3 regions of the Rhizobium sp. NZLR8 genome follow, and region 2 is predicted to be linked to each of the others. Evidence: predicted binding sites of a transcription regulator. Region 2 holds the regulator's gene; each other region holds the start of a gene.

The links. The regulator PhoB, encoded in region 2, activates phosphate uptake and scavenging genes when phosphate is short. The targets are predictions, from matches to a motif close to TGTCATNNANCTGTCAT.
Region 1: HJB89_RS00485 (DUF1045 domain-containing protein) is a predicted target of PhoB. The motif match lies at 3,879-3,895, and genes of this name have one in related genera.
Region 3: HJB89_RS28930 (UDP-2,3-diacylglucosamine diphosphatase) is a predicted target of PhoB. The motif match lies at 7,400-7,416, and genes of this name have one in related genera.

Annotation. Positions count from the first base shown of each region.
Region 1 covers NZ_JABDVY010000001.1:101,005-110,925, reverse strand. Annotated here, with positions in the region: gene phnC (phosphonate ABC transporter ATP-binding protein) at 1-475, shown strand, start outside; gene phnD (phosphonate ABC transporter substrate-binding protein) at 562-1,467, shown strand; gene phnE (phosphonate ABC transporter, permease protein PhnE) at 1,533-2,492, shown strand; gene phnE (phosphonate ABC transporter, permease protein PhnE) at 2,500-3,843, shown strand; gene HJB89_RS00485 (DUF1045 domain-containing protein) at 3,988-4,683, shown strand; gene HJB89_RS00480 (alpha-D-ribose 1-methylphosphonate 5-triphosphate diphosphatase) at 4,697-5,836, shown strand; gene phnN (phosphonate metabolism protein/1,5-bisphosphokinase (PRPP-forming) PhnN) at 5,833-6,429, shown strand; gene HJB89_RS00470 (GrpB family protein) at 6,448-6,951, shown strand; gene HJB89_RS00465 (DNA translocase FtsK) at 6,981-9,326, opposite strand; gene polA (DNA polymerase I) at 9,594-9,921, opposite strand, start outside.
Region 2 covers NZ_JABDVY010000009.1:16,333-26,253, reverse strand. Annotated here, with positions in the region: gene HJB89_RS19745 (2'-deoxycytidine 5'-triphosphate deaminase) at 1-735, opposite strand, end outside; SAM riboswitch at 809-887, shown strand; gene HJB89_RS19740 (O-succinylhomoserine sulfhydrylase) at 931-2,115, shown strand; gene apaG (Co2+/Mg2+ efflux protein ApaG) at 2,381-2,773, shown strand; gene HJB89_RS19730 (Hsp33 family molecular chaperone) at 2,920-3,912, opposite strand; gene argF (ornithine carbamoyltransferase) at 4,001-4,915, opposite strand; gene HJB89_RS19720 (aspartate aminotransferase family protein) at 4,953-6,152, opposite strand; gene HJB89_RS19715 (GcrA family cell cycle regulator) at 6,569-7,102, shown strand; gene phoB (phosphate regulon transcriptional regulator PhoB) at 7,280-7,963, opposite strand; gene phoU (phosphate signaling complex protein PhoU) at 8,096-8,809, opposite strand; gene pstB (phosphate ABC transporter ATP-binding protein PstB) at 8,854-9,669, opposite strand; gene pstA (phosphate ABC transporter permease PstA) at 9,685-9,921, opposite strand, start outside.
Region 3 covers NZ_JABDVY010000018.1:118,295-128,215, reverse strand. Annotated here, with positions in the region: gene HJB89_RS28955 (FAD-binding oxidoreductase) at 1-1,274, shown strand, start outside; gene HJB89_RS28950 (TetR/AcrR family transcriptional regulator) at 1,330-1,890, opposite strand; gene HJB89_RS28945 (efflux RND transporter periplasmic adaptor subunit) at 2,131-3,303, shown strand; gene HJB89_RS28940 (efflux RND transporter permease subunit) at 3,309-6,461, shown strand; gene HJB89_RS28935 (histidine phosphatase family protein) at 6,555-7,304, opposite strand; gene HJB89_RS28930 (UDP-2,3-diacylglucosamine diphosphatase) at 7,448-8,290, shown strand; gene HJB89_RS28925 (MFS transporter) at 8,488-9,705, shown strand; gene dgcA (N-acetyl-D-Glu racemase DgcA) at 9,657-9,921, opposite strand, start outside.

The DNA.
Region 1 (9,921 bases), on a different contig from region 2:
TGCCATCGCTGCGCTCGAACGCCTCGGTATCGAGCAGACGGCGTTGCAGGCATCCGGCACGCTTTCCGGCGGCCAGCAGCAGCGCGTGGCGATTGCGCGAGCGCTGATGCAAAACCCGAAGATGGTTCTTGCCGACGAGCCGATCGCCTCGCTCGATCCGCTGAATGCCAAGATCGTCATGGATGCGCTGCGCGATATCAACGAGCGCGAGGGCATCACCGTCATCACCAACCTTCACACGCTCGACACCGCCCGCAACTATTGTGAGCGCATCGTCGGCATGGCCGGCGGCCGCGTCGTCTTCGACGGCAAGGCTTCGGAACTGACCGCCGAGGCAGTGAAGGCAATCTACGGGACGGACAAGGATGGCGCCGGCATCGACGAAACGATGACCTCGACGTCCATCAATATCGCTCCCGAGCGGGCAGACAATCAATCCGCCGGCGCCCAACCGCTGGCGCTGGCCGGTCTCTGAGCGAGCCGGCCGCGATCGAGCGCCCGCGTCAAGGGCACACTTCTTCGTAACGGAAGACCGGGGGCACCGGTCAATAGGAGAGACACATGTTGAAGAAAACACTCTTTGCGGCAACGGCGCTCTTCGCGCTCGCCGGCGCCGCCAACGCGGCAGATCTCAAGGAATTCCGCATCGGCATTCTCGGCGGCGAAAACGAAACCGACCGCCTGCGCAACTATGCCTGCCTTGCCGACCACCTGAAGCAGGAATTCGGCTTCGAGAAGGTGTCGCTGTTCCCCGCCGCCGACTATGACGGCGTTATCCAGGGCCTGCTCGGCGGCACGCTCGACTTCGCCGAACTCGGCGCTTCCGGCTATGCAGCCATTTACATCAAGGACGAGAAAGCTGTTACGCCGATCCTGACGACGCAGCAGAAGGACGGCTCGACGGGTTACTACTCGGTCGGTCTCGCCCTGAAGTCCTCCGGCATTAAGAATATCAAGGACGCCAAGGGCAAGAAGCTCGGCTACGCCGATCCGGATTCCACCTCCGGCTATCTCGTGCCGCTGACGCAGATCCCCAAGGACACGGGCATGCCGAACGACAAGTTCTTCGCCTCGACGCAGTTCAACGGCGGCCACGAGAACAACCTGCTTGCCGCTTATGACGGCAAGGTCGACGTTGCCGTCGACGACTCGTCGGGCATCGGCGAATTCAAAGACGGCTACACCTCCGGCACCTTCCGCAAGGAAGTCGACAAGGGCGCCGTCGATCCGAACAAGCTGGTTGAAGTATGGCGTTCGCCGCTGATCCCGAACGGCCCCCTCGTCGTTCGCAACGCCCTCGGCCAGGACTGGCAGACGAAGCTTGCAGCCTTCTTCACGGCTCTGCCGGAGAAGGATCACAAGTGCTTCGCGGCTGTCGAAGGCGGCGACTACAAGGGTTACGCCCCGGTCAAGCACGACTTCTACAACGCCGTCGTCGAAGTTCGCAAAGCTGCCATCGGCGGCTGATCGGTTTCTGGAATGCGGGGCGGCCGGAAACGGCCGCCCTTTATCTTTGATCGGGCGAGGCGTCCATGACTATTGCCGATACACAGCCGCACATGCAGAGCACGCAGGAGATCGGCACCGCCTGGGAGCGGATGGTCGCCAAGCGCCGCTTCTACACTATCCTCGGCCTGGTTATCTTGATTGCTGCCTTCGTCAGTTCCGTCCGCTTCGCCGACGAGAGCAATGCCGGCCATTTCTTCGACCGCCTGCCGCATCTCTTCGACTTTTTGAGCTGGCTCATCCCCAGGGACTGGAACGATGTCTGGCGTGCGCTGTTCGACATTGCGAGCGTCAACGACAAGGGCGGCGAGGAATTCAATTTCGACAAGGGCCGCGTCTACATCTGGGGCGCTTTCTACATCCCCGAATACTTCGAGCTGATGATCGTCACCATCAACGTGGCGCTGATCTCGACAATCATCGCCTTCGTCTTTGCCGTTCCCTTGAGCTTCTTTGCCGCCCGCAACCTGACGAGTTCATGGCCGCTGCGCATCGTCGCCAAGCGCCTGATGGAATTTTTGCGCGCCTTCCCTGAGATCGTTATCGCCGGCCTGTTTTCCGCGATCCTGTCGATCGGGCCGGTGGCTGCCATCATCGCCATCACCCTGCACACGATCGGCGCGCTCGGTAAACTCTTCTACGAAGTGGCCGAGAATATCGACATGAAGCCCGATGAGGGCATGAAAGCCGTCGGCGCCAACTGGTGGGAGCGCGTCCGCTTCGCCGCTCTGCCGCAAGTGCTGCCGAATTTCACCTCCTATGCGCTCTTACGCCTAGAGATCAACGTGCGCGCCTCGACCATCATCGGCGCCGTCGGCGGCGGCGGCATCGGCGAGGAGTTGAAGCTTTCGATCTCGCGCGGCTTCGGCGCGAAGACGATGGCGCTCGTTCTGCTGCTGTTCGTGACGATCGTCGCCGTCGACCAATTCTCCGCATGGCTGCGCCGCCGCCTCGTCGGCGAGCACGCCTTCCTTCTGCAACATTGAGGCCGCCATGACGGTGATCGACGCAAACCGCATGCATGAGATAGAAACACGCTATCCGGAATATTTGCACCGGTCGTTCCGCCAGCGTTTCGGCGGGCTGATGATCCTGATCGCGACGCTGCTCTATAGCCTCTATGCCGTCTGGTTCTTCGACCTGCCCAAGCTTTTCGCCGAAGCCCATTGGGAGCGCGTCGGCATCTATCTCAGCCAATGGGTGAGCTACGACGTTCAGCCGGAATTCCGCATCGGGGATGACGGTTCGATCGACATCCACTATCCACGCTTCTCGCCGCTCGGCGACAATCCGCATGCGGACTGGCTGGTCAACAATCCCGATGGCAGCATCACGGTTTCGATCAGCGGCACCAGCCGCACCGTCACCGTCTCGAAGAGCGAGACGACCGTCACCGCGCATGGCATCAGCGTTCCCGTCGAGGTTTCGAGCGGTGCGCCGAAAGTTGTCGGGCCGGTGCCCGGCTGGATGACCGTCTATGACGACAATGTGCTCGCCGATCTCGGCTTTGCCGGCGACGTCAGCATTTCCGTCGACCGGGTGAAGATCCGCAAGCGTTTCATCGGCTGGGCGAATTTCATCTTCGACACGCAATCGTCCTTCTTCGACAAGCCGGTCGGCGAGGTCGTCAGTCTCATCGTTTCCGGCCCGCGCATCAAGCCCGACCAGTCCAACCTGGCGCTCGCCTTCGACGACATTTGGAACAACAGCGAATGGCAGCACGGCGATGTCTGGACCAAGCTTTTCCAGACGATCGTCATGGCATTCCTCGGAACGCTGCTCGGCTCGCTCACAGCCTTCCCGCTGGCCTTCCTGGCGGCGCGCAACATCACGCCGAACCGGCTGCTCAATCAGATCCTGAAGCGCTTTTTCGATTTCCTGCGCTCGGTCGACATGCTGATCTGGGCGCTGTTCCTGACGCGCGCCTTCGGGCCTGGCCCGCTTGCCGGCAGCGGCGCGATCTTCCTCACCGAGACCGGCACGCTCGGCAAGCTCTATTCCGAAGGGCTGGAGAATATCGACAACAAGCCACGGGAAGGCATCAAATCGACCGGCGCTCAGACCGTGCTCGTCCATCGTTACGGCATTATGCCGCAGATCGTTCCCGTCATCGTCAGCCAGACGCTCTACCAATGGGAATCGAACGTGCGCGGCGCGACCATCATCGGCGCCGTCGGCGCGGGCGGCATCGGCCTCAAATTGTGGGAGGCCATGCGCACCAACGCCAACTGGGAAAACGTCGCCTACATGGTCATCCTGATCCTGATCGTCGTGTTCATTTTCGACGCCGCCTCGAACGCGCTGCGCCACCGGCTGATGGGCACGAAAACCCACTGATATATCCGCTCCAAAGGCCGTGGCGGCGCTGCCGCCATCATCATTCTGTCACGGAAATCTTTTAGCCGGGAGCCTGCTTGCGGTTCGCCGCCAAATCACTGCACATTGCGCTCCCCCGTTTCGATGATCCTCAGGATAAAAGCCTTGCGCTATGCTCTCTATTTCTCGCCGCCGAAGGACGATCCCCTGACCGGCGAGGCGTCGCTCTGGCTCGGCCGCGATGCGTTCACCGGCGAGACCTATTCTGCGTCAGAACATGAGAGACTGGGTGCGGCGGAGCAGTTCGAGCTGACCGCGGATCCTCGCCGCTACGGCTTTCACGCGACGATCAAGGCACCGTTTTCGCTCGCCGCCTCGGTCACCGAGAAGGATCTCATGGCCGTTGCCGAGGATTTTGCCGCGCGCACTGAAGCTTTCGAGATTCCTGAACTCGTGCTGGGCCAGCTCGGTCGTTTTTTTGCCCTCGTTCCCGGTTCTCTTCATCAACCTCTTCAGGATTTCGCCGCGAAGGTGGTAAGGTCCTTCGAACCGTTCCGCGCAACGCTTTCCGAGGCCGATATGGAGCGGCGCAACCCGGAGAAGCTCAGCGACAGCCAGCGCACCCATCTGCAGCGCTGGGGTTATCCTTATGTGATGGAGGATTTCGGCTTCCACATGACACTCACCGGCCAGGTGCCCGAGACACGCGCCGCAGTGATGAAAGCGATCCTGACCGAGCGTTTTGCCGATTTCACCGGTCGGCCGCTTACGATTTCGGGCCTTGCCGTCTTCACCGAAGAAACGCGCGGCGCCCCGTTTAAAGTTCATTCCTGGCTGCCGCTTGCCGGCGCCAAAAGCTGAAAGACCAGACGAGATGAGCAAAGAGACCGTGTTTTCCAACGCCCGCATCGTTCTTGAGGATGACATCCTCTCCGGATCGATTCTCATTCGCGACGGCAAGATCGCCGACATTTCCGAAGGCAACTCGGTAGCCGGCGAAGATTTCGAGGGCGACTACGTCATTCCCGGCCTCGTCGAGCTGCATACCGATCATCTTGAAGGCCATTATCAGCCGCGTCCCGGCATTCGCTGGAACAAGACCGCCGCAATCCAGGCGCATGATGCCCAGATCGTCACTTCAGGCATCACCACGGTGTTCGACTGCCTGCGCATGGGCGCGGACGAGGACGGCGGCTTCGAACATGGCGAGATGCGCGAGATGGCCGACGCCATCCAGTCGGCGGAGAAGGAAGGCCGGCTGCGCGCCGAGCACCTGATCCACCTGCGCTGCGAGGTCTCGGCCGACAATGTGCTCGAACATTTCGCCGATTTCGAAAACGATCGGCATGTGCGGCTGGTCTCGCTGATGGATCATGCGCCCGGCCAGCGTCAATTCCAGACGATGGATCAATATATCTTCTACTATCAGAAGAAGCGCGGCCTGAGCGACGAGGTCTTCGCGCGTTTCGTCGCTAAGCGCCAGGCGGAATCGGCGCGCAACTCGACGCCGCATCGCAACGCCATCGCCAAGGTCTGCGCCGAACGCGGCATCACCGTGGCAAGCCACGACGACGCGACGCTCTCCCATGTCGGCGAGGCGATCGACAACGGCGTGCGGCTTGCCGAATTCCCGACCAGCTTCGACGCAGCCCGCGCCTCGCACGGTCACGGCATGAGCGTGCTGATGGGCGCGCCGAACATCGTGCGCGGCAAATCCCATTCCGGCAATATCGCTGCCCGCGACCTTGCCGAGATGGGCGTGCTCGACGTGCTTTCCTCCGATTACGTGCCGCTCAGCCTGCTGCATGCACCCTTCATCCTCGCCGATGAAGTCGAGAGCATTGCCCTGCCGAAGGCGATCGCCATGGTGACGTCGACGCCCGCCCGCACCGTCAGCCTCGACGATCGCGGCCGGATCGCCACCGGACTGCGCGCCGATCTCGTCCGCGTCCACCGTTCGCATGGCGTGCCGGTGACACGCTCCGTCTGGCGCCAGGGACGCCGTGTCGCATGAGCCCTTACGAACCCCATCCAGGAGCCGGAGCCGAGCGCGGCATCATGGTCGTCGTCGTCGGGCCGAGCGGCGCCGGCAAGGACACGCTGATGAACCTCGCCGCGCGGCATTTCGCCGGCCGCGCCGACGTACATTTCACCCGCCGCGTCATCACCCGCCACCGCGACGCCGGCGGCGAAGACCATCTTTCCGTCTCCCTCGAAGGGTTTGCCGCGATGGAGCAGTCGGGCTCCTTCGCCGTCTGGTGGGAGGCGCATGGCTTGAAATATGGTATTCCGGCCGAGGTCTCGGTGGCATTGTCGCGCGGGCATGTCGTTGTCGCCAACGGCTCGCGCTCGGCGCTTCACCGTTTCCAGGCGGCTTTCCCGCGGCTCAAGGTGATCAACGTCACCGCTCGCCCGGAAGTGCTCGCGAGCCGGCTGGAGGCGCGCGGGCGCGAGACGCATGAGGATATCATGGCGCGGCTTGCCCGCGGGCCGCTGACGGTGCGCGGCGACTACGACGTGGCGGAGCTCGACAATAGCGGCTCGCTCGAAGAGGCCAAGCAGAAGATGGTCACGATCCTCGACGGGCTGCTCGCCGAGATTCACTGACCGAGATCGGAAGGAAGCATGCGCGCCATCAAAGTGGTCGACTACGATCCCTCCTGGCCGCTGCTGTTTGCCCAAATCAGTAGTGAAGTCTCTATTTTGCTCAGTGATTCCGTGCTGTCCATCGATCATATCGGCAGTACGTCTGTGCCTGGTCTGGCGGCCAAGCCGAAGATCGACCTCGATATCGTCGTGATCTCAGACGCCGTTCTGCCGACGGCGATCGAAGCGGTGCGCTCTGCCGATTTCGTCTTCCACGGCGACGCTGGAGAGAACCGGTGGGCCTTCACCCGAGATCATGACGGCTACGGGTTCAGGCTATGTGTCTGCGGACCCGATCATCGCGGACACCAGGAGCGCATCCTGTTTCGCGACTATCTCGTGGATCACCCTGAGAGAGCTGCAGCCTATGCCGACCTGAAACGTCGGCTGGCTGCGGAGGCAGACGGAAATTGGGACTTTTATACCGGCGGAAAGACCGAGTTCGTCAGCGAGACGGTGCGGTTGGCAGTCTCAAGAATGTGAACGGAGTGCGTGGCGCACTCCGCGCCTGATTAGTCGCCGTCACCCCGCCCGGAAACGATCTCGCGCTTGCCGACATGGTTGGCCGGGCCGACCAGACCTTCCTTCTCCATGCGCTCCACCAATGAGGCGGCTCTGTTATAGCCGATGCCGAGGCGGCGCTGGATGTAGGAGGTCGAGCACTTCTTGTCGCGCAGGACGACCTTCACCGCCTGTTCGTATAGCTCGTTGCCATCCTCGGAGGCCATGGCGCTCTTGTCGAAGACGGCGCCGGCTTCTTCCTCTTCCGTTTCTTCCTCTTCGTCGGCGGTGACGGTGTCGAGATATTCGGGGCGGCCCTGGGTTTTCAGATGGGCAACGACCTTTTCAACCTCGACGTCAGAGACGAAGGGACCGTGGACGCGGGAAATCCGGCCGCCGCCCTGCATATGCAGCATGTCGCCCTGGCCGAGGAGCTGCTCGGCGCCCTGTTCACCGAGGATGGTGCGGCTGTCGATTTTCGAGGTCACCTGGAAGGAGATGCGGGTCGGGAAGTTCGCCTTGATCGTACCGGTGATGACGTCGACCGATGGGCGCTGCGTCGCCATGATCAGATGGATGCCGGCGGCGCGGGCCATCTGGGCGAGGCGCTGGATCGCACCTTCGATCTCCTTGCCGGCGACCATCATCAGGTCGGCCATTTCATCGACGATGACGACGATATAGGGCATCGGCGTCAGGTCGAGCGCCTGGCTTTCCTCGATCGGGACGCCGGTGCCCTTGTCGAAGCCGACCTGGACCATGACATGGATCGTCTCGCCCTTGTCGCGGGCCTGCGCCACGCGCTCGTTATATCCGTCGATATTGCGGACGCCGAGGCGCGACATCTTGCGATAACGCTCCTCCATTTCGCGCACGGCCCATTTCATCGCCATCACCGCCTTCTTCGGATCGGTGACGACAGGCGTCAGAAGATGCGGGATGCCGTCATAGACGGAAAGTTCGAGCATCTTCGGGTCGACCATGATCAGCCGGCACTGTTCCGGCGTCAGGCGGTAGAGCAGCGACAGGATCATCGTGTTGATGGCGACCGACTTGCCGGAGCCGGTAGTGCCGGCGACGAGCAAATGCGGCATCTTGGCGAGTTCGGCAATAACCGGCTCGCCGCCGATGGTCTTGCCGAGACCGAGCGCCAGCTTGTAGCCGCTCTTCTCGAAATCCTGGCTTTCGATCATCTCGCGGAAATAGACGGTTTCACGAGTGACGTTCGGCAATTCGATGCCGATGACGTTGCGGCCGGGGACGACGGCGACACGGGCCGAGAGCGCCGACATCGAGCGGGCGATATCGTCGGCAAGACCGATGACGCGCGACGATTTCACGCCCGGCGCCGGCTCGAATTCATAAAGCGTGACGACTGGGCCGGGGCGGACATGGATGATTTCACCCTTGATGCCGAAGTCCTCGAGTACACTTTCCAGAAGCCCGGCATTCTGCTCCAGCGTCTCCTGCGACATGATCTCGCCGAGGCGTTCCGGCGGTTCCTGCAGGAGGGCACGCGGCGGAAACTCATAGCCGGATGCGTCGATCTTTTCGGGTCTTGTCACACGACGCGGCGAGGGCAGGACCGCGGCGACGGGCGGCGTAGAACGGGGTGTCGGCGCAGCCTCAGGCGCCAACGCGACTTGAGGAGCTGGCGCAATCTGAGGGGCTGGCGCAGCCTGGGGGGAAGGTACGACCGGTGCCTCGACAGGAATGCGCCGGAGCCGTTCCAGGGATATTGCGGCCGGAGGGCGGACGGCGAGCTTTGCGGAGACCGCGGCGGGCGGCTGAACCGGGCGGGAGGCGACGGGCGCGGGGGCCGGCCGGCCGGGGCGCCATTCCATGATGCGGAACAGCGACGTGATCGATTCGGGCGCAGTCTCGACCTTCGGGAACGAGATCAAGGCAGGCGCGCGAACCGGCTCACCTTCTTCGAAGGCCATGACTTCCCAGAAGGCGAAATCCGAAATGGAAGAAAGCTCGGCACTGGCGCGGAAGGCAGGCGCGGCGGGCCCTTCGGGCAAGGGTGACGGTTGCAGTTCGATCACGTGCGGTGCTGCGGAAAGTTCGTAGGGCTCCGGCAGATAGGCATCGAACGGCACGTCGACGGCGACCGGCTCGATGCGTATCGCCTGCTGTCCAATCTGCGAATCATCCCGAACAAGCTCATTCGGCGCCCGCCGCTTGCTGATCAGCGTTTCCGGCGTGCGGGTGAAACGGACATTCGGCGCGAGAGAAAAATTGCTCTGCCAGATCGGTGCCGCCGGCTTTTCTCCGGGATTTATCTCCGGAAGCTCGGTTTCAATCTCGCTGGAAAAGTCCCCGGCGTCCGTCAAATTGGTTCTGGGAAAACGCATGCGTCCGCTACTCACTCATGCCTAACAAATTACGACCCTACCGGGATAGAAAAGGAAGGTTAATAAGTTCCTTCCCGCCGTATCGTTCTGATACGGCTCCCGTCGCTAAATCGCTGCGATTTCAGTGAGTTGAGTTAAGCGGAAAAATCTTTGCCAATTTTGTGAGGACCCGAAGTGCGGCGCATCGACTCTGATGATGCGGAGCCTATCAGGCCCTCGTTTTCTGCATGTCGTTTACCCAAGATGCACACATTTGGGCGACATGGATCAATGCGCCTCGTCCCAATTGCTGGCAGCGCGCGCATCGACCCTCAGCGGCACGCGCATTTCGAGCGCCGGCATGGTGGCGTTTTCCATGACCGAGACGATGATCGGCATCGCCTTTTCGACATCCTCGTCCTCGACTTCGAAGATGAGTTCGTCATGCACCTGCAGCAGCATGCGGACGCGATCGCCAAGGCCGACTTCAGCCAGCGCCGGCTCCATCTTGATCATCGCCCGGCGAATGACGTCGGCAGCCGAGCCCTGGATCGGCGCGTTGATCGCCGCACGCTCGTTGAAGGCGCGTACCGACGGGTTGGAAGAGCGGATTTCG
Region 2 (9,921 bases):
GCGGCCGCGGCTATAGAGCGGTTCCCAGAAATCGTAGATGTCGTGCTGGGCTTTCTTGTCGACATCGACGACGGCGGTGTGGTGTTTGCCGCGATAGCCGATCAGGCCGTCTTCGTCTCCGGCGAGGTCGATCGACAGAGCGATGCCGCTGCCGGACACATTCGGCTGCTTGCTGGCGACCAGCGTCTCGCTTTCATGCAGCTTCAACAGCTCCGGCTCGCTGAGCAAAGCATGGCCGACGCGGAAGCGGATCTGCGACAGGCGCGAGCCGCGGCGTACGACGATCGGGAAGGTGCGCGGGCTGATTTCCAGATAGAGCGGTCCGGAATAACCGGCCGGGATCTTGTCGAACTCCTGGGCATAGTCGGTGATGACGCGGGTGAAGATATCGAGCCGGCCGGTCGAGCTCTTCGGATTGGCCGAGGCCGACATGTCGGCCGGCAGCGCTAAGCTCTCCATCAGCGGCACGATGTAGACGCAGCCGGTTTCGAGCACCGCGCCTTCGGAAAGGTCGACCACATGCAGGCTCAGCCGGTCGAGCTTGTCGGCCACCAGATGCGAGGGGCCGGGCATGAAGCTGGCGCGCACGCGAATAGCCTTGGCGCCCAGGCGCAAATCGAGGCTTGCCGGCTGGATCTGGTCGCGGTCCAGCTCCCGTTCGGAGATCAGACGACCCGTTTCAAACAGCGCTGATATCGCGCCGTCCGCCAGAATTCCCGTTTCACGAGCCATCATGCCTCATCCATCATTTGCCGCCGACAAAACCAAACTCGGGGAATTGACGCAAGCAGCTAACAGCAGTATTGCAGAATTATCCCGTGGTGATTTGGCCGGTCGGCTTGCAGCCACGTTAAACAAGTGGCTAAAAAGACCGGGTTGAAAACCGGTCTGCTTTTGCGACCGGTTTTTTTGTTATGTGAAGGTGATGGCATGAGCAAGACCTGGCGCCCGGCAACCCAACTCGTCCACGGCGGAACCTTGCGTTCGCAATATGGCGAGACGTCCGAAGCAATCTATCTCACGCAGGGTTTCGTCTATGACACGTCGGAGGCGGCCGAAGCCCGCTTCAAGGGCGAGACGGAAGGCTACATCTACGCCCGCTACGGCAGCCCGACCAACGACATGTTCGAAAAGCGGATGTGCATGCTCGAAGGCGCGGAAGACGCCCGCGCCACCGCCTCCGGCATGGCGGCCGTCACCGCGGCGGTGCTCTGCCAGGTCAAATCAGGCGACCATATCGTCGCGGCGCGCGCGCTGTTCGGTTCCTGCCGCTGGGTTGTCGAGACATTGGCGCCGAAATACGGCATCGAGTGCACGCTGGTCGACGGCCGGGATCTTGCAAATTGGGAAAAGGCAATCCGGCCGAACACCAAGGTGTTCTTCCTGGAAAGCCCGACCAACCCGACGCTCGAAGTGGTCGATATCTCAGGTGTTGCCAAGCTCGCCAACCAGATCGGCGCCAAGGTTATCGTCGACAACGTCTTCGCCACGCCGCTTTTCCAGAAGCCGTTGGAGCTCGGCGCCCATATCGTCGTCTATTCCGCCACCAAACATATTGACGGCCAGGGCCGCTGCCTCGGCGGCGTGGTGCTGGCCGACAAGGACTGGATCGACGAGAATCTGCACGACTACTTCCGCCACACCGGCCCGGCCATGTCGCCGTTCAACGCCTGGACGCTGCTGAAGGGCATCGAGACGCTGCCGCTGCGCGTGAAGCAGCAGACTGAGAATGCGGCGAAGATCGCCGATTTTCTGGCCGAGCAAAGCAAGGTCGCCAAGGTGATCTATCCCGGCCGCAAGGACCATCCGCAGGCCGATATCATCGCCAAGCAGATGACCGGCGGCTCGACCCTCGTCGCCTTCGAGCTGAAGGGCGGCAAGGAAGCCGCCTTCGCGCTGCAGAACGCGCTCGATATCATCAAGATTTCCAACAATCTCGGCGACAGCAAGAGCCTGATCACCCATCCGGCAACCACCACCCACAAGAACCTGTCGGAGGAGGCGCGCGCCGAACTCGGCATTTCCCCGGGTACGGTCCGCCTTTCGGCCGGCATCGAGGATACCGACGACCTGATCGAGGATTTCGCCAAGGCGCTTGCCAAGGTCTCGGCCTGATCCAGGGATATTGGCGGCCGGACCTCGCTTGGGGTTCGGCTCGCCAGACCTCACCGGCGTTCGGCTCGCCGGACCTCAGCAGGTTGAGGCCGGGGGAACAAGCTCGGTCGCGCCGGCGTTCGGAAGTGGAATTGACACCGACAATTAGGCTTAACGATCGAAACACTTCGATCACGACCGTTTTAGTGACGATCAACGTTCCGTTTCTTGACGGGCAGGGCCTCTTATAAGATACGGGTAACATATCTTGACTAAGGTGCAAGGCATGTATCGCGCCCTCACAAAAGATATCGAAGTCGTCGTCGAACCATTCTATCTGGAGGAGCAATCCGATCCGGACGACGATCGCTATGTCTGGGGCTATCGGATTGTCATCAGCAACAATTCCGGCATCGCCGTTCGCCTGGTCAATCGCTATTGGAATATCACCGACCAGAATGGACAGGTGGACGAGGTCACCGGTCCGGGCGTCGTCGGCGAACAGCCGCGGCTCAGCCCCGGCGACACCTACGAATATTCCTCCGGCTGCCCACTCGACACCCCCTCCGGGCTGATGTTCGGCCATTACCAGATGGAAACGGACGAAGGCGACACCTTCAATGTCGACATTCCCGCCTTCTCGCTGGATTCACCGGGGTTGTTGCGCGTGCTCAACTGACAGGCCGGCCCGAAATCATTTTGCCCGCTTGATAGATTGCCGACACCGGCCCCTCATCCGCCTGCCGGCACCGACCGGGGTCGAGACCGGTGGCTCGACCCCGGCAAGGGTTAGGGTGAGGGGCAGATATCAGGGGCCAACCGAGCCTATTCGGCCGGCTGAAGTTCGACCGGCTCGAAGCGATAGGTGGTCGAGCAGAATTCGCAGGTGACAGCGATCTCGCCATCTTCCTGGCTGGCCTCGATCTCCTCGGCAGAGAAGCCCTTCAGCACGCCCTTGATCTTGTCACGCGAACAGCTGCAGCGATCGAAGACGGCGCGCGGTTCGTAGACGCGCACGCCGCGCTCGTGGAACAGGCGGAACAGCAGCCGCTCGGTGCCAACCAGCGGATCGGTGAGTTCATCCGCATCGATGGTCTCGACCAGCGAACGCGCTTCGGCCCAGGAATCGTCCTCGCTATGCGGGCGGCTGCCGGTGTCGCCGTCGCCGCCGTGGAGATCCGGTTGACGCATGCGCTCCGGCGCTTCCGGCAGGAACTGGGCGACAAGGCCACCTGCCCGCCAGCGATGGCGTGGCTGGCCTTCATCGTCGCGATCGAAGAGTTCGGCCGCGGCCAGACGCACGCGCGTCGGGATCTGCTCCGACTGGCGGAAGTAGACGCCGGCAATGTCCTCGAGCGTGGTGCCGTCGAGCGCGACAATACCTTGGTAGGGCTGGCCGAACTTGCCCTGGTCGATGGTGAAGGCAAGCACGCCGTGGCCGAGCAATTGCTCCGGCTCGGTTTCGCCAGCTTCAATGGCCTTGTCGAGCAGCGCCTGGTCGAAACGGGCATAGGCACGGACATTTTCCGGCGTCGAAAAATCGGCAACGAGAAGATCGACCGGGCCGTCGCCCTTGGTCTGCACGGTGAACTTGCCGTCAAACTTCAGCGAGGTGCCGAGCAGCACCGTCAGCACGACGACTTCGGCGAGCAGCCGGGCGACAGGGGCCGGATAATGATGGCGCTCGAGGATCGCGTCGAGCATCGGGCCGAGCTGGACGGCGCGGCCGCGCACATCCAGCCCGTCCACCTGAAAGGGGACGACATGGTCATCGCCGGCGAAATCGAACTGGCCGAGGGCGGCTGCAGCTTCTGCCATGGATTCACTCCTAGTTTTCAAGCGAAAGGACAGGGTGCTCTTCGCTCGCGCGGCCACGCGTTTTTCGCACGCGGCGTCCGATTATGGTTCAGATCGCGCCCAGGCACCAAGCAAGAATCGACTTCTGCGCATGAAGACGGTTTTCCGCTTCATCGAAGACCACGGATTGCGGACCATCGATCACGTCGTCCGTCACTTCCTCACCGCGATGAGCGGGCAGGCAATGCATGAACAATGCATCATTGCCGGCCTTCGCCATCAAGGCCGCGTTGACCTGGTAAGGCTGAAAGACATTGTGACCCCGGGCCCGATGTTCCTGATTCATGGAGACCCAGGTATCGGTCACCACGCAATCGACGCCTTCGACCGCACGGTCGGCATCATGGCAGAGCATGATTTCGGCGCCCTCATTGCGGGCCCAGTTCAGATAGTGATCCTTAGGCTCCGAACCAAGGGGCACGGCCATGTTCATGCGGTAGCCGAAGCGGGCGGCGCCTTCGACCAGCGAATGCAGCACATTGTTGCCGTCACCGGTCCAGGCGATGGTCTTGCCCTTGATCGGGCCGCGATGCTCTTCGAAGGTCATGACATCGGCCATGATCTGGCAGGGATGGGTGTCATCCGTCAGCGCATTGATCACAGGCACGGTCGCATGTTCGGCAAGCTCCACCAGCCGCGAATGTTCGGTTGTGCGGATCATGATCGCATCGACATAACGCGACAGCACCTTGGCGGTATCGCCGATCGTCTCGGCGCGGCCGAGCTGCATTTCGGTGCCGGAGAGAAACAGCGTTTCGCCGCCGAGCTGGCGCATGCCGACGTCGAAGGAGACGCGGGTGCGCGTCGACGGCTTCTCGAAGATCATCGCCAGCATCTTGCCGGCGAGCGGCTTGTCGCCCTTGCCGGCCTTGAAGGCCTGCTTGCGGGCGAGCGCATCGTTCATGATGGTTCTAAGATCGGCTGATGTGACCGCCGAAAGATCGAGGAAATGTTTAGGAGCCATGTTCTTACCTGTGCTGCGCCCGAAGGCGGCAATCTCTTCAAGCTGTCTTCTTGACCTTGGCGGCGCGGATGCTCTCGGCGGCGCGCTCGATGCGGGCAAGGCCCTCGCGGGCTTCCTCGGCGGTGACGACGAGGGGCGGAAGAAGGCGGATGACGTTGTCGCCGGCGGGCACGCCGAGCAGATGCGCCGCCCGGATCGCCTGCAGCAGTTCGGCTGAGGGAACGGCCGCCTTGATGCCGAGCAGAAGCCCCTCGCCTCTGATATCCTCGATCACATCGGGATAACGGTCCTTCAACGAGGCCAGCCCCTGGCGGAAGACAAGCGCTACGTCGCGCACCTGCTGGAGGAAGCCGTCGGCGAGGATGATGTCGAGCACGGCGCTGCCGACAGCCATGGCGAGCGGATTGCCGCCATAGGTCGAGCCGTGGGTGCCGGCCTTCATGCCGGAAGCGGCTTCTGAGGTGGCAAGGCAGGCGCCGAGCGGGAAACCGCCGCCGATGCCTTTGGCGACCGCCATGATGTCGGGTGTGACGCCCGACCATTCATGGGCAAAGAGCCTGCCGGTGCGGCCGACGCCGGTCTGGACCTCGTCGAGGATCAGCAGCAGGCCGTTGTCGTCGCAGAGCCGGCGTAACGCCTTCATGAACTCGGTGGTGGCAGGACGCACACCGCCCTCGCCCTGCACCGGCTCGATGAGGATTGCCGCCGTGGCGTCGGTGATCGCGGCGCTGACCGCTTCGATATCGCCGAAAGCCACCTGATCGAAGCCGGGCGCCTTGGGGCCGAAACCTTCGAGATATTTTTCCTGGCCGCCGGCGGCGATCGTCGCCAGCGTGCGGCCGTGGAAGGCGCCTTCGAAGGTGATGATGTGGAAGCGCTCGGGATGGCCGTTGGAAAACTGGTAGCGGCGCGCCGTCTTGATCGCGCATTCCAGCGCCTCGGCGCCCGAATTGGTGAAGAACACCTTGTCGGCGAAGGTGACGTCCGTCAGGCGTTTCGCCAGGCGCTCCTGGCCGGGGATCTCATAGATGTTGGAGAGGTGCCAGACTTTGTCGGCCTGCTCCTTCAGCGCGCCGACCACATGCGGGTTGCTGTGGCCGACCGAGGTGACGGCGACGCCGGCGCCGAAATCGAGATAACGCTCGCCGCCTTCGGTGATCAGCCACACGCCCTCGCCTCGCTCGAACCGCAGCGGGGCACGAGAGTAGGTGTCATAAAGCGGCGCGGCTTCAGCCATGGCGCGATCTCCTGGTTGCCGGGCAACGACTCCGGCTAAGGAAACCAGGCCCGAAAAATCAAAAATGCCGCCTTGCGGCGGCCAGCGGTACTATTTCCTTTTCGCGCTGCAATGTCAACAAAACTGCGCCCTTAGCGCATGCAGCAAGGTTGTACAGCGGTGTTTTCGACCTTCAACAGGCTTTATTGCAGAAATGACACGCTGGGGCAGCAAGTTGGGGAAAACTCCGAATTCGATTCATCCGGATTCATGCGACTCTTGTCACGGAGTCACGCTCACACTAGGTTAAAGTTCAATTACTAGACTGCATGCGGCGGAACTAGTCACCAAAATTGATCAAGCGTTTCTTGTTTCGGAGCTTCCGAGGCAACGGTGAGGGATTCTGCCATCACCAACGCAGAAGGTGGAGACAGGGCATGAACTGGACAGACGAGCGGGTCGAGAAACTCAAGAAGCTTTGGGCCGAAGGACTGAGCGCCAGCCAGATCGCGGCGCAACTTGGCGGTGTCAGCAGAAACGCTGTAATCGGCAAGGTGCACCGCCTGAGCCTTCCGGGCCGCGCCAAGGCCGGCGGCACGGCCGCCACGGCCCGAACGCCGAAACGCAATACATCGGCGCCGCGCGCGCCGAACTTCGCCTCTCGGATCACCACCCGCACCGTTACCCGCCAGCAGGGCGCAACGATGCTGAAGGAAGAGATCGAGATCGAAACGGTCGAGGAAATGGAATACGTGCCGAAAGGCAACGTGGTCGTGCCGATCTCCCGCCGCCTCGGCCTGACGGAACTGACCGAACGCACTTGCAAGTGGCCGGTCGGCGATCCGCTGAAGGATGACTTCCACTTCTGCGGCTGCGAGTCCCCCGACAATTCACCCTATTGCGGCTATCACCAGAAACTCGCCTACCAGCCCGTCAACGAACGCCGCCGGGCGGCAGCGCGGGCGAGCTGAACGGGTGACATTGTCGACATGCAAAAACGGGCTGGAAGGCCCGTTTTTTTATGTGAGAACGTTGGGTGTGGCTGCCCCTCATCCGCCTGCCGGCACCGACCGGGGTCGAGACGAGTGGCTCGACCCCGGTCGGGTTAGGGTGAGGGGCAGAGCTTGCTCGACTTTATCGGAAACCCCTCAGGCTTCCATCGAATAGCCGGCGCCGCGGACGGTGCGGATGACGTCTTGCATGTTGGAGAAGTTCAGCGCCTTGCGCAGGCGGCCGACATGGACGTCGACGGTGCGTTCGTCGACATAGATATCGTGGCCCCAGACGCCGTCGAGAAGCTGCGAGCGGGAGAAGACCCGGCTCGGCGACGACATCAGGAATTCCAGCAGGCGGAATTCGGTGGGGCCGAGGCGGACTTCGCGGCTTTTGCGATGGACGCGATGGGTTTCGCGGTCGAGTTCGATATCGCCGCATTTCAGCACCGTCGACAGCACCTCGGGACGGGCGCGGCGTAGCATCGCCTTGACGCGGGCAACGAGCTCCGGGGTCGAGAACGGCTTGACGACGTAATCGTCGGCCCCGGTCGACAGTCCGCGGACGCGCTCGCTCTCTTCGCCGCGCGCCGTCAGCATGATGATCGGCAGACGTTCGGTTTCCGGCCGCATGCGCAGGCGCCGGCAGAGTTCGATGCCGGAGACGCCGGGCAGCATCCAATCGAGGATGAGCAGGTCGGGCGTGCGCTCCTGAAGCCTGATTTCGGCTTCGTCGCCACGAAGGATAGTATCGACCTCGAAGCCTTCCGCTTCGAGATTGTAGCGAAGAAGCACGCTCAAGGCTTCCTCGTCTTCAACAACTGCAACTCTCGGGATCATGCCTGTCGGTCTCCTCGCGCATGTTCCTTAAACCGGGGTGATTTAAGCAATGCATCCTGCGCAAATTCAGAAAGGTGGCTGCGACCTCTTTGCGCGCCCGGATGGGCGCGCACGCAACGGCTAGTATGGGCTTTATTCCGTGACCGCGCCGACGGTGTTGGCGCTGTCGTCTTTCGGACGGTCACCTTCCGGCTGTGCGCCGGTCGCCATGTAGTAGATCGTCTCGGCGATGTTGGTGGCGTGGTCGCCGATGCGCTCGATGTTCTTGGCGCAGAAGAGCAGATGCGTGCAGCTGGTGATGTTGCGCGGATCTTCCATCATGTAGGTCAGCAGCTCGCGGAACAGCGAGGTGTACATCGCGTCGATCTCGTTGTCGCGTTCACGGATCGCATTGGCCTTGTCGGCGGAGCGCGTCGTGTAGACGTCGAGCACTTCCTTGAGCTGGACGAGCGCCAGCTCGGACAGATGCTCGAGACCGCGGGCGAGCTTGCGCGGAACGCCGGTGCTCTGCACGGCGATGACGCGCTTGGCGGTGTTCTTGCCGAGGTCGCCGACGCGTTCGAGATCGGCGGCGATGCGGATCGAACCCATGATTTCGCGCAGGTCCGAGGCCATCGGTTGACGGCGGGCGATGGTAACGATCGCCTTGTCGCCGATTTCTCGCTCGGCGTGATCGAGGATCACATCGTCGGAGATGACCTTCTGCGCCAGCGCGGTATCGCCGTTGACGAGCGCCCGGACGGCCTCGCTGACCATCTGCTCGGCCAGGCCGCCCATTTCGGAAATCCGCCTGGACAGGAACTTCAGATCATCATCATAGGCAGAAAAAATATGTGTCGATGCCATGGGGCTTTATCCTCGAATAACGGGAAGGCTTGGTGTCGCCAAAATCAACCGAAGCGACCCATGATGTAGTCCTGGGTGCGCGGATCGTCGGGATTGGTGAACATCTTGTCGGTGTCGTTCTCCTCGACGAGATTGCCGAGGTGGAACATGGCGGTGCGCTGCGAGACGCGCGCGGCCTGCTGCATGGAGTGGGTGACGATGACGATCGTGTAGTTCTCGCGCAGTTCGTGGATCAGTTCCTCGACCTTGGCGGTGGCGATCGGGTCGAGCGCCGAGCAGGGCTCGTCCATCAGGATGACTTCAGGGCTGACGGCGACGGCGCGGGCAATGCAGAGGCGCTGCTGCTGACCGCCGGACAGGCCGGTGCCGGATTCATGCACGCGGTCCTTGACCTCGTTCCAGAGGCCGGCACGCTGCAGGCTGGTCTCGACGATCTGGTCGAGATCGGCCTTCGACTTGGCAAGGCCATGGATGCGCGGGCCGTAGGAGACGTTTTCATAGATCGTCTTCGGGAACGGGTTCGGCTTCTGGAAGACCATGCCGACGCGGGCGCGAAGTTCGACGACGTCGATATCGGGATCATAGATATCGTCGGTATCAAGCGTGATCTTGCCGGTGACCCGGCAGCCGTCGATCGTGTCGTTCATGCGGTTTAGGCTCCGCAGGAAGGTCGACTTGCCGCAGCCGGACGGGCCGATCAGCGCGGTTACGGTGTTTTCGCGGATGTTCAGGTTCACATCGAAAAGCGCGCGCTTCTCGCCATAGTAAACCGAGACATCCTTGCCGATCATCTTATAAGGGACGTTGCTCATCTTCTGATCCAGCGCTTTTTCAACTGCAGCTTCCGTCAACATGTTCATGATGTGTAACTCCGTTTACCAGCGGCGCTCGAAGCGACGACGCAAGAGGATGGCGCCCATGTTCATGACGATCAGGAACAGGAGCAGGACGATGATGGCACCCGAAGTCCGCTCGACGAAGGCACGTTCGGCCTCGTTGGCCCACATATAGACCTGCACGGGCAGAGCCGTCGAGGGATCGAGCGGCGTCGTCGGCGCGTTGGCGACGAAGGCGACCATGCCGATCAGCAGCAGCGGCGCGGTTTCGCCGAG
Region 3 (9,921 bases), on a different contig from region 2:
GGCTTATCGCGCGTTGCGCCGGCGCTGCCGATGTCGTGCGCGCGGTGCGGTTTGCGCGCGACAATAATCTGCTCGTTTCGGTGCGCGGCGGCGGCCACGGTATTGCCGGCAACGCCGTCTGCGAGGGCGGCGTCGTCATCGACCTGTCGGCGATGAAATCGGTGCGGGTCGACCCGGAGACGCGCCGCGCCAGGATCGAGCCGGGGGCAACGCTTGCCGACGTCGACCAGGAAACGCTCGCCTTCGGGCTGGTGCTGCCGACCGGCATCAATTCGACCACCGGCATAGCCGGCCTGACGCTCGGCGGCGGTTTCGGCTGGCTGACCCGCAAATTCGGGCTGACGATCGACAATCTGATTTCGGTGGATGTGGTGACGGCCGATGGCGAGCTGGTCAAGGCGAGCGAGACGGAAAGACCGGACCTGTTCTGGGCGTTGCGCGGCGGTGGCGGCAATTTCGGCGTCGTTACCTCCTTCGAATTCCAGCTCAACCCGCTCAAGACAGAGGTCCTCGCCGGGCTGGTGGTGCATCCGTTCGCTGACGCGGAAAAGGTGCTGAGGGAATATCGGCAGGCGCTGGAAGCCGCACCCGATGAACTGACCTGCTGGGTGGTGATGCGCCAGGCGCCGCCGCTGCCGTTCCTTCCGGCCGAATGGCATGGCAAAGAGGTCGTGGTGCTTGCGATGTGCTATTGCGGAGACATCGCGGCCGGGGAAAAAGCGACGGAAAGATTGCGGGCGATCGGAAAACCGATTGCCGACGTCGTCGGCCCGGTACCGTTTACCGGCTGGCAGCAGGCATTCGACCCGCTGCTGACGCCAGGTGCGCGCAATTACTGGAAGAGCCAGGATTTCGCCTCGCTCTCCGACGCAGCGATCGAGGTGTTGCTCAACGCCGTGCGCAAGCTGCCGGGACCAGAATGCGAAATCTTCATCGGCCATGTCGGCGGTGCGGCCGGCCGCATTCCGACTGAGGCCACCGCATTTCCGCAGCGCAGCTCGCATTTCGTCATGAACGTGCATGCACGCTGGCGGGAAAGCGGGATGGATGCAAGCTGCACCGGCTGGGCGCGTGAGCTTTTCGAGGCAACCAAGCCGCATGCTGTGGGAACCGCCTATATCAACTTCATGCCTGAGGACGAGGCCGATCGGGTGGAAAGCGCCTATGGCGCCAATTACGGCCGGCTTGCCGAAATCAAGCGGCGCTACGATCCGAACAATCTGTTCCGCATGAACCAGAACGTCAAACCGACGGTGGCCGTGCGGGCTGCTTAGCCGGATCATCCCGCGCTCAAGTGACAGCGCTCGGGCGCGGGATGCCGATCGGCTGTCACCCCTCGGTGAGTTCGATCAATTCCTTCAGCAGAGCCGTGTCGTCCGAGCCGGCGCGGTCGTCTGGCCTTAGGACATGGGCGAGCCATGCGCCATCCGCCGCCAGGCGAATGATTTCGAGCCGCATTCCCGCGTCGGTTTCGGCGTGCCTGACCAGCCGGTCATTGATCCATTTGTGCCAGAGGCTTTTGGAGTAGGGGTCGGCCAGCACGGTCATCGTCTGCGCCGACCATGGGCTGTTGTTGAGAGCGCGATCGGAAAAAAGAGTACGGACATAGGCGCGGCTGAATGTGCCGTGGCCGCCCTTGTCCTTTTCCAGTTCCTGGTCGATTTCGCGGTCGAGGTTTTCCATCATACCGTCGAACACGGCCTCAATAAGAGCCTGCTTATTGGGGAAGTGGTGAAACAGACCTCCTTTTGTCACACCGGCAGCACTTGCGACTGCCTGCAGGCTGACGGCGGCCAGACCCTGCTCCAGTGCCAGCTTGGTGGCACAATCGAGAAGAGCCTGCCGCACGACTTCCGGTTGTTTCTTTCTGTTGCGGGGACTATCTATCAATGCATGACCTGGGTTCGAGATGCGTTTCGTGACGAGAAGACCGGAGGGGATCAGTATCACTCCCGGGATCGCGGAGCTATCATACCAAAAGAAGTGATGTCGCTATCATACCAACCGGTAGGTATCTTGCAATCCGAAATAAGATTGGCTATCTGTCGGCACAGGAGGCCCGCCGAACGTCATTTCGGCGGGCTGTGCTTTTTTGGACCTCAGCGGGACCATCAGGAAGGCTAGTGGATTATGCATTTTCATACGAAAACAGTGCGTTACGCACTAACGCTGGCGCTGTTCCTCGGCGTGGGATTGCCGGTTCACGCCCAGGAAGGCGGCGCCATGCCGCCGGCCGCCGTCAGCGTGCTGACGCTGAACGCGCGTCCGGTTCCCGTTGTCAGCGAATTGCCCGGCCGCATCGCCGCGACGCGTGTTTCGGAGGTGAGGGCCCGGGTTTCCGGCATCCTGCAGGAACGGGTGTTCGAGCAGGGCAGTCTCGTTCATCAGGGCGACGTGCTCTATCGGATCGATCCGGCCCTGTTCCGGGTCCGCGTCGCCAGCGCCGAAGCCAGCCTCGAGCGCGCCAGGGCGACGCAGCTGAATGCCCGGCAGCAGCTGGATCGGCAGAAGTCGCTGCGCGACCGCGATGTCGCAAGCGGGGTCGAATATGATGCGGCGGCTGTCGCCCTTGCCCAGGCCGACGCCGATGTCGCGCTGGCGCAGGCAGCACTCGACGAAGCGAAGATCAATCTCGGCTATACCGAAATCCGGGCACCGATCTCAGGCATCATCGGCGCCGCACTGGTGACCGAAGGCGCGTTGGTGACGGCAGATGCCGGCGATGCGCTGGCGATGATCCAGCAGATCGACCCCGTCTATGCCGACTTCACGCAATCCTCCGGCGACTTGCTGGCGCTGAAGCGGGCGGTCGAGAATGGCAACCTCGCCTCGACGGAACAAGGCAAAGCCGACATCAAACTCGTCTTCGACGACGGCACGGTCTACGCCCAGGCCGGAAAACTGCTGTTCCGCAGCGCCAGCGTCGATGCGACGACGGGCCAGGTTACCCTGCGCGGCGAATTCCCCAATCCCAACGGCGATCTGCTGCCGGGTCTTTACGTCAGGGTCCGCATCGAGCAGGCCGTCCGCGAGAAGGCGATCCTCATCCCGCAACGCGCCGTCATCCGTGCGGCCGATGGCAAGGCGCAGGTCTATGTCCTAGAGGACGGAGACGTGGCGCAGCCGCGCGACGTCGAGCTCGGTCAATCCTCCGGCAATGAATGGGTGGTCGAAAGCGGCCTGTCTGCTGGCGAACGCCTGGTCGTCGACGGCGTGCAGAAACTGCAGCCGGGCGCCAAGGTCGCGCCGGAAGCGTGGCGGGATGGCGAAGTCGCGTCCGGCGACGCCAAGAAGCCGGAGTAAGATCAATGGCACGTTTCTTTATCGATCGCCCGATCCTGGCATGGGTCTTTGCGATCTTCATCTCCATCGCCGGCCTGATCGCGCTGCCGTTCCTCCCGGTCGCACAATATCCGAAGGTCGCGCCGCCGCAGCTCAGCATTACTACCAGCTATCCCGGCGCATCGCCGCAGGACATCTATCAGGGCGTCACCCGGCAGATCGAGGAAGAGCTGAACGGGGTCGAGCACCTTGCCTATTTCGAATCGACCTCCGACACCTCGGGCGCGATGACGATCACCGCGACGTTTGCGGCGGGCACCGATATCGACCAGGCCTCCGTCGACGTTCAGAATGCCATCCGCCGCGTCGAGCCGCGGCTGCCGCAATCCGTCAAGGATCAGGGCGTCACAGTCGAGGAGGCGTCGTCCGGCTTCCTGATGTTCATCTCGCTGACCTCGACCGACGGCAAGACCGATGAGGTGGCGCTCGGCGACTATCTCAACCGGAACGTCATCGGCGAGCTACGCCGTCTCGACGGCGTCGGCCGGGCGCAGCTGTTTGCCTCGCAGCGGGCGATGCGCATCTGGATCGATCCCGACAAGATGGTCGGCTTGAACCTCACCGCCTCCGACATCAGCGGGGCGATCTCGGCGCAGAATGCCCAAGTTGCGGCGGGCCAGATCGGCGCCGCACCCAATCCGATCTCGCAAGACCTGACGGCGACGGTACTGGTGAAGGGTCAGCTGACCGACAGCAAGGAATTCGGGAACATCGTGCTGCGCGCCAATGCCGACGGGTCGAACGTCCGGCTGCGCGACGTCGCGCGGATCGAAGAGGGCAGCGAGAGCTACAGCTTCTCCACCCGGCTGAACGGGCAACCGAGCGCTGCCATCGCCATCCAGCTGTCGTCGACGGGCAACGCCGTCAACACGTCCAATCTGGTCAAGGCGAAGATGGAGGAGCTGTCGCGTTTCTTCCCGGCGGGCGTCGAATATTCCGTTCCCTACGACACCAGCCCGTTCGTCTCGGCATCGATCGAGAAGGTGGCGCATACGCTCGCTGAAGCCGTCGCCCTCGTCTTTATCGTCATGCTCGTCTTCCTGCAAAGCTTCCGCTACACCATCATTCCGACGCTCGTCGTGCCGGTCGCGCTGCTCGGGACGCTGGCGGTGATGTTTGCCGCCGGCTTCTCGATCAACGTGTTGACGATGTTTGCGATGGTGCTTGCCATCGGCATCCTCGTCGATGACGCCATCGTCGTGGTCGAGAACGTCGAGCGTCTGATGGCGGTGGAAGGCCTGTCGCCGAAGGAGGCGACCAAAAAGGCGATGCGGCAGATCACCGGCGCAATCCTCGGCATCACGCTGGTGCTCTCCTGCGTCTTCGTGCCGATGGCGTTCTTCCCGGGTTCGACAGGCATCATTTACCGCCAGTTCAGCCTGACCATGGTCGTCTCGATCCTGTTTTCGGCCTTCCTGGCGCTGTCGCTGACGCCGGCGCTCTGCGCGACTTTCCTGAAGCCGATCAAGGGCCATCACGAGAAGAAGGGCATCGCCGGCTGGTTCAACCGAAAGTTCGAACGGCTGACCGGCAGGTACGCCCGCGCCGTCGAGGGACTGGCCAAGCGCTCCTGGCGGGTCATGGCGGTCTATGTCGCGGTCGTCGTCGGTCTCGGCTATCTCTTCGTCAACCTGCCGAGCAGTTTCGTGCCGGACGAGGACCAGGGCTTCCTGATCGTCGACGTGCAGGGGCCGCCCGAGGCGAGCCGTAACCGCACGGTCGCCTCGCTCGAAAGCATCGAGGCGATCTTCAAGAAGGAGCCGGCGGTTGCCAACGTCGTGGCGATCCAGGGCTTCAGCTTTTCGGGGCAGGGGCCGAATGCCGCCCTGGTGTTCGTTACCCTGAAGGACTGGGCCGAGCGTGGCGCGGGCAATTCGGTGCAGGAGATCTCCAACCGCGTCAATATGCAGCTGTTTGCGTTGAAGGATGCGACTTCCTTCGCATTGTCGCCGCCGCCGATCGAAGGCTTCGGCACGACCAACGGCTTCACCTTCCGCCTTCAGGATCGCGGGGCAAAGGGCCAGGCGGCACTGACCGAGGCGGCAGGAATGCTGCTCGGCAAGGCATCTGAGAACCCCATCATCGCCGGTATCCGGCCGGAGGGCATGCCTGATTCGGCTCAGCTGGTGCTCGTCATCGATCGCGAAAAGGCCAATACCTTCGGCGTCGCCTTCGCCGACATCAACAGCACGATCACCGCCAATCTCGGTTCGAGCTACGTCAACGACTTCCCGAATTCCGGCCGCATGCAGCGCGTCATCGTGCAGGCACAGGACAAGAGCAGGCTTCAGGCCGAAGACCTGATGAAACTCAACGTCCGCAATGCGAGCGGCGGCATGGTGCCGCTCTCATCCTTCGCGGTCGCCGAGTGGCAGAAGGGGCCGGCGCAGATCGTCGGTTACAACGGCTATCCCTCTGTTCGCATTTCGGGCGCTCCGGCGCCGGGATATTCATCGGGCGCGGCGATTACCGAAATGGAACGGCTGGCCTCCGAGCTTCCCGACGGCTTCGGCTTCGAATGGACCGGCCAGTCGCTGGAGGAGCTCAAATCGGGATCGCAGGCGCCCTTCCTGTTCGGTCTCAGCATCCTTTTCGTCTTCCTGCTGCTATCGGGGCTATACGAGAGCTGGTCGATCCCGTTGTCGGTGATGCTGGTCGTGCCGCTTGGGGTCATCGGCTGCGTGCTCGCGGTAATGAGCCGCGACATGTCCAACGACATCTACTTCAAGGTCGGCCTGATCGCGATCATCGGTCTGTCGGCGAAGAACGCCATCCTGATCGTCGAATTCGCCAAGGACGGCTTTGCCGAGGGAAAATCGCTGATGGATGCCGCGATCGAAGGCGCTCGGCTGCGCTTCCGGCCGATCATCATGACCTCGCTCGCCTTTACATTGGGCGTGGTGCCGCTGGCAATCGCCACCGGCCCAAGTGCGGCCAGCCAGAATGCGATCGGCACCGGCGTGCTGGGCGGCATGGTCTCGGCGACGGTGCTGGCGATCTTCTTCGTTCCCGTCTTCTTCGTCTTCGTGCTGCGTCTCTTGAGGATGAAGCGGCCGGAGACTGTGAACGAGGAGGCACCGGCCGGGCAGGAACCGGCAACGGTGACGTCGCCGACATAGGGTGACCAGTCACCCGAGGTGAAGGTTCACCCGAGGCGACGAATAACCTGAGGTGAGGAGTTGGCGGGTTGCCTTGTGTAATCCGCCAGAAACCTATCCACCGGGCTTCGGCGTGATCGTCACGTCGGCGCCATAGGCATCGCGCAGTTCACTTTCCTGTCCCGGCTGCCGGTCGGCCGCCTGGTGCAGCAGGGTCGACACGTATCCTTGCGAGCGCGTCCCCTCGATCAACGTGATATCGGCATTTCCAGGATTGTCGGAACGCTCGAACCATTCGACGGGGCGGTGCAGAAAATTCATTTCGACCGCCCGGTTGGTGACGCCATGGCCGACGATCACGACGTTGTGGCTGCTATTTTCAGCGTCGCGCATGACGGTCTGAAGGAAAAGGCGGACACGCTGGGCCACATCCGCCCGGCTCTCGCCATCTGGCGGCCGCGCGTAGAACTTGCCGCTGTTGCTGCGCAGTCTCGCCCATTTTTCGAATTCCTCGGGAAATTTCTGCTTCTGTTCGGCATGGTCATAGATTTCGGTGAACAGACCGAAATCCTGCTCGCGCAGCAGGTAATCCTCCCGGATTTCGCCGACATAGCTTTCCGGCAGGGCTGTAAGCAAGGCATCCTTACTTTGCCGTGTTCTGAGGAATGGCGAGTACCAGATCTGCAGCTTGCGGAAATCCGCGCCCGGCAGTGTCTTCAAATAGGAGGCGATCGCGCCGCCGGCTTCCACCGCCTGGCGGTGACCCCACTCGGTCAGCGGCACATTGTGATCGCCGAATTGCCGATAGGCCTGTTCGTTGAGGTTGCCGAGAGATTCGCCGTGGCGAACGAGAAAGAGACGCATCAGCCATCCCGCATTGTCGGATATGAGTCGCCTTCATCATGAACGCGCTCGATGGAGAGGGCAATATTGCCGGCGCGCAGGGCTTTTCCCCAGTCTGTCATCTTCCTGAAACACGAGTCTGGTTTTGGAAGGCTAGATGAAAGATGGGGCATGAGCGACAGCTCGTGATAGACATGATGGAACCCAGACATTTCCGAACGCTCTTCATTTCCGATGTCCATCTCGGCTCGAAGGCCGCGAAGGCCGATTTCCTTTTGGATTTCCTGCGCCACCACGAGGCCGATACGATCGTGCTCGTCGGCGACATCGTCGACGGCTGGCGCCTGAAGCGCAGCTGGTACTGGCCGCAGGTCTGCAACGATGTCGTCCAGAAGCTGCTGCGCAAGGCCCGCAAGGGCACACGCGTCGTCTATATCCCCGGCAATCACGACGAATTCCTGCGCGACTTCCCGGGAATGCATTTCGGCGGCATCGAGGTCGTCGACCGCATGATGCATGATGGCGCCGACGGCAAAAAATACCTGATTTTGCACGGCGACGAGTTCGATGTGGTCGTCCGCAACGCACGCCTGCTCGCCTATCTCGGCGACTGGGCCTACGATACTGCGATCCGCATCAACATCCTCCTGGCGGCAGTGCGCCGACGCCTCGGCATGCCTTACTGGTCGTTCTCGGCCTGGGCGAAGCTGCAGGTCAAGCATGCCGTCAACTTCATCGGTGAGTTCGAGCGCGTCGTGACAGAGGAAGCCCGCAAAAGCGGCGCCGACGGCGTGATCTGCGGACACATCCATCATGCCATCATCCAGGACATGGACGGCATCCGCTACATCAATACGGGCGATTGGGTGGAAAGCTGCACGGCGGTGGCCGAGCACGACGACGGCACGTTCGAACTGATCACCTGGCGGGCGCTTGCCAGCAGTGTGCCGGCGCTTGCCGCCATCGAAATGCATGACCAGGGCGAGTTCGCCCCGCAGGCCGCGTGATTTGGGGGCGCCTGATTTGAGGGCCGTCTGATTTTTGGGGCCGGCGTATCAGCGCCGCGCGCTCCAGGAGTTTAGCCGTTACCGTCAGGCGACAGGCACTATTTATTTTCTAAAACGTTTCAGTAGGGCTATTTCTCGCAATGGTCGCCTCCAGGGTGGTGTGTTAGGACAACGATCAGTTTCCTTCAGGTCCACCGATGATTCCCGCTCAACATTCCCCGAGTGAGGGAGCGCCTCCGCGCTTCCGGCTGCTCAGCGCGCTTTCCTATTGCGCGCCACTGCTCGTCAACGGCATCGTTCTGCCGTTCTTTCCGATGTGGCTCGCAACCCACAGCTTCAGCGACCACGAGATCGGCGTTATCCTTGCCATACCGATGGTGGTTCGCGTGTTGGTGGCGCCTGTTGTCGCCATGATCGCCGACCGTTTGAAGGAGCGCGCCGACGTGCTGCTCTGGTCGGGCAGCCTGTCGCTGCTGACGGCGATCGCGCTGTTCTGGACGACGACCTTCTGGCCGGTGACGATCGTCTATGCACTGCAGGGCGCCACTTTCGCGCCCTATGTGCCCGTCGTCGAATCGATCGTCATCTCGGGCGTGCGCCGCTGGGGCCTCGATTACGGGTCAATGCGCGTCTGGGGTTCGATTGCCTTCATCGTCTCGACGCTGGTCGGTGGCCAGCTGATCAGCCGGTGGGGCGGCGGGATGGTGCTTGATATCATGGTGTTCGGCTTTGCCATGACCGTGGTCATGGCAATCTTCTGCCCGCGCATCGGGCCGACGCGTCGGCGTGGCCAGCCGATCAACATTCCGGCCGCCACCGGCAGCGGGTTGCGCGAGCCGCACTTGCTGCTGCTGCTGATCGGTGTCGCCATTCAGCAGTCCAGCCATGCGGTGCTCAACGCCTTTTCATCGATCTACTGGCATCATCTCGGCTTTTCCGGCACTGAGGTCGGCCTGCTCTGGAGCGTCGGCGTCGCTTCCGAAGTGACGGTGTTCTTCCTGTCGAAGCGTCTCAACCGGCGCTTCGACGCCTGGACCCTGATCCGCTTCGGCTGCGCGGTCAGCGTCTGCCGCTGGATACTGTTTCCGATGAATACCGGCTTTGCCGGTTTTTTCCTGCTGCAATGTTTCCACGGCTTCACCTATGCCTTCGTGCATACCGGGGTGCAGCGGCGGATCATGGCGACGGTGCAGGAGACGCAGGAATCCTCGGCGCAAGGCGCCTACTTCTTCTATGTCGGCATGGCAATGGCGCTGATGACGCTGGCGTCGGGTTATCTCTATGCCTGGCTCGGCGTCGTCAGCTATTACGTCATGGCGCTCGTCGCGTTCTCCGGTCTCGGCCTCGTCATCTCAGCTTACTACCTTCAGCCCCAAAGCGTGCTTTCAGGCGGAAAGACCAGGGAAGCGGCGTAGCGCAGGCCGGGTTCGCGATCGCGGGCAAGCAGCAGCGGACCGTCGAGATCGACGAAATCGGCATTCTGGGCGAGCAGCACGGCCGGCGCCATGGCAAGCGAGGTGCCGACCATGCAGCCGATCATGATGCTGAAACCGAGCCGTTCTGCCTCGGCCTTCATCGCCAGGGCCTCCGTCAGGCCTCCCGTCTTGTCGAGCTTGATGTTAATCGCGTCA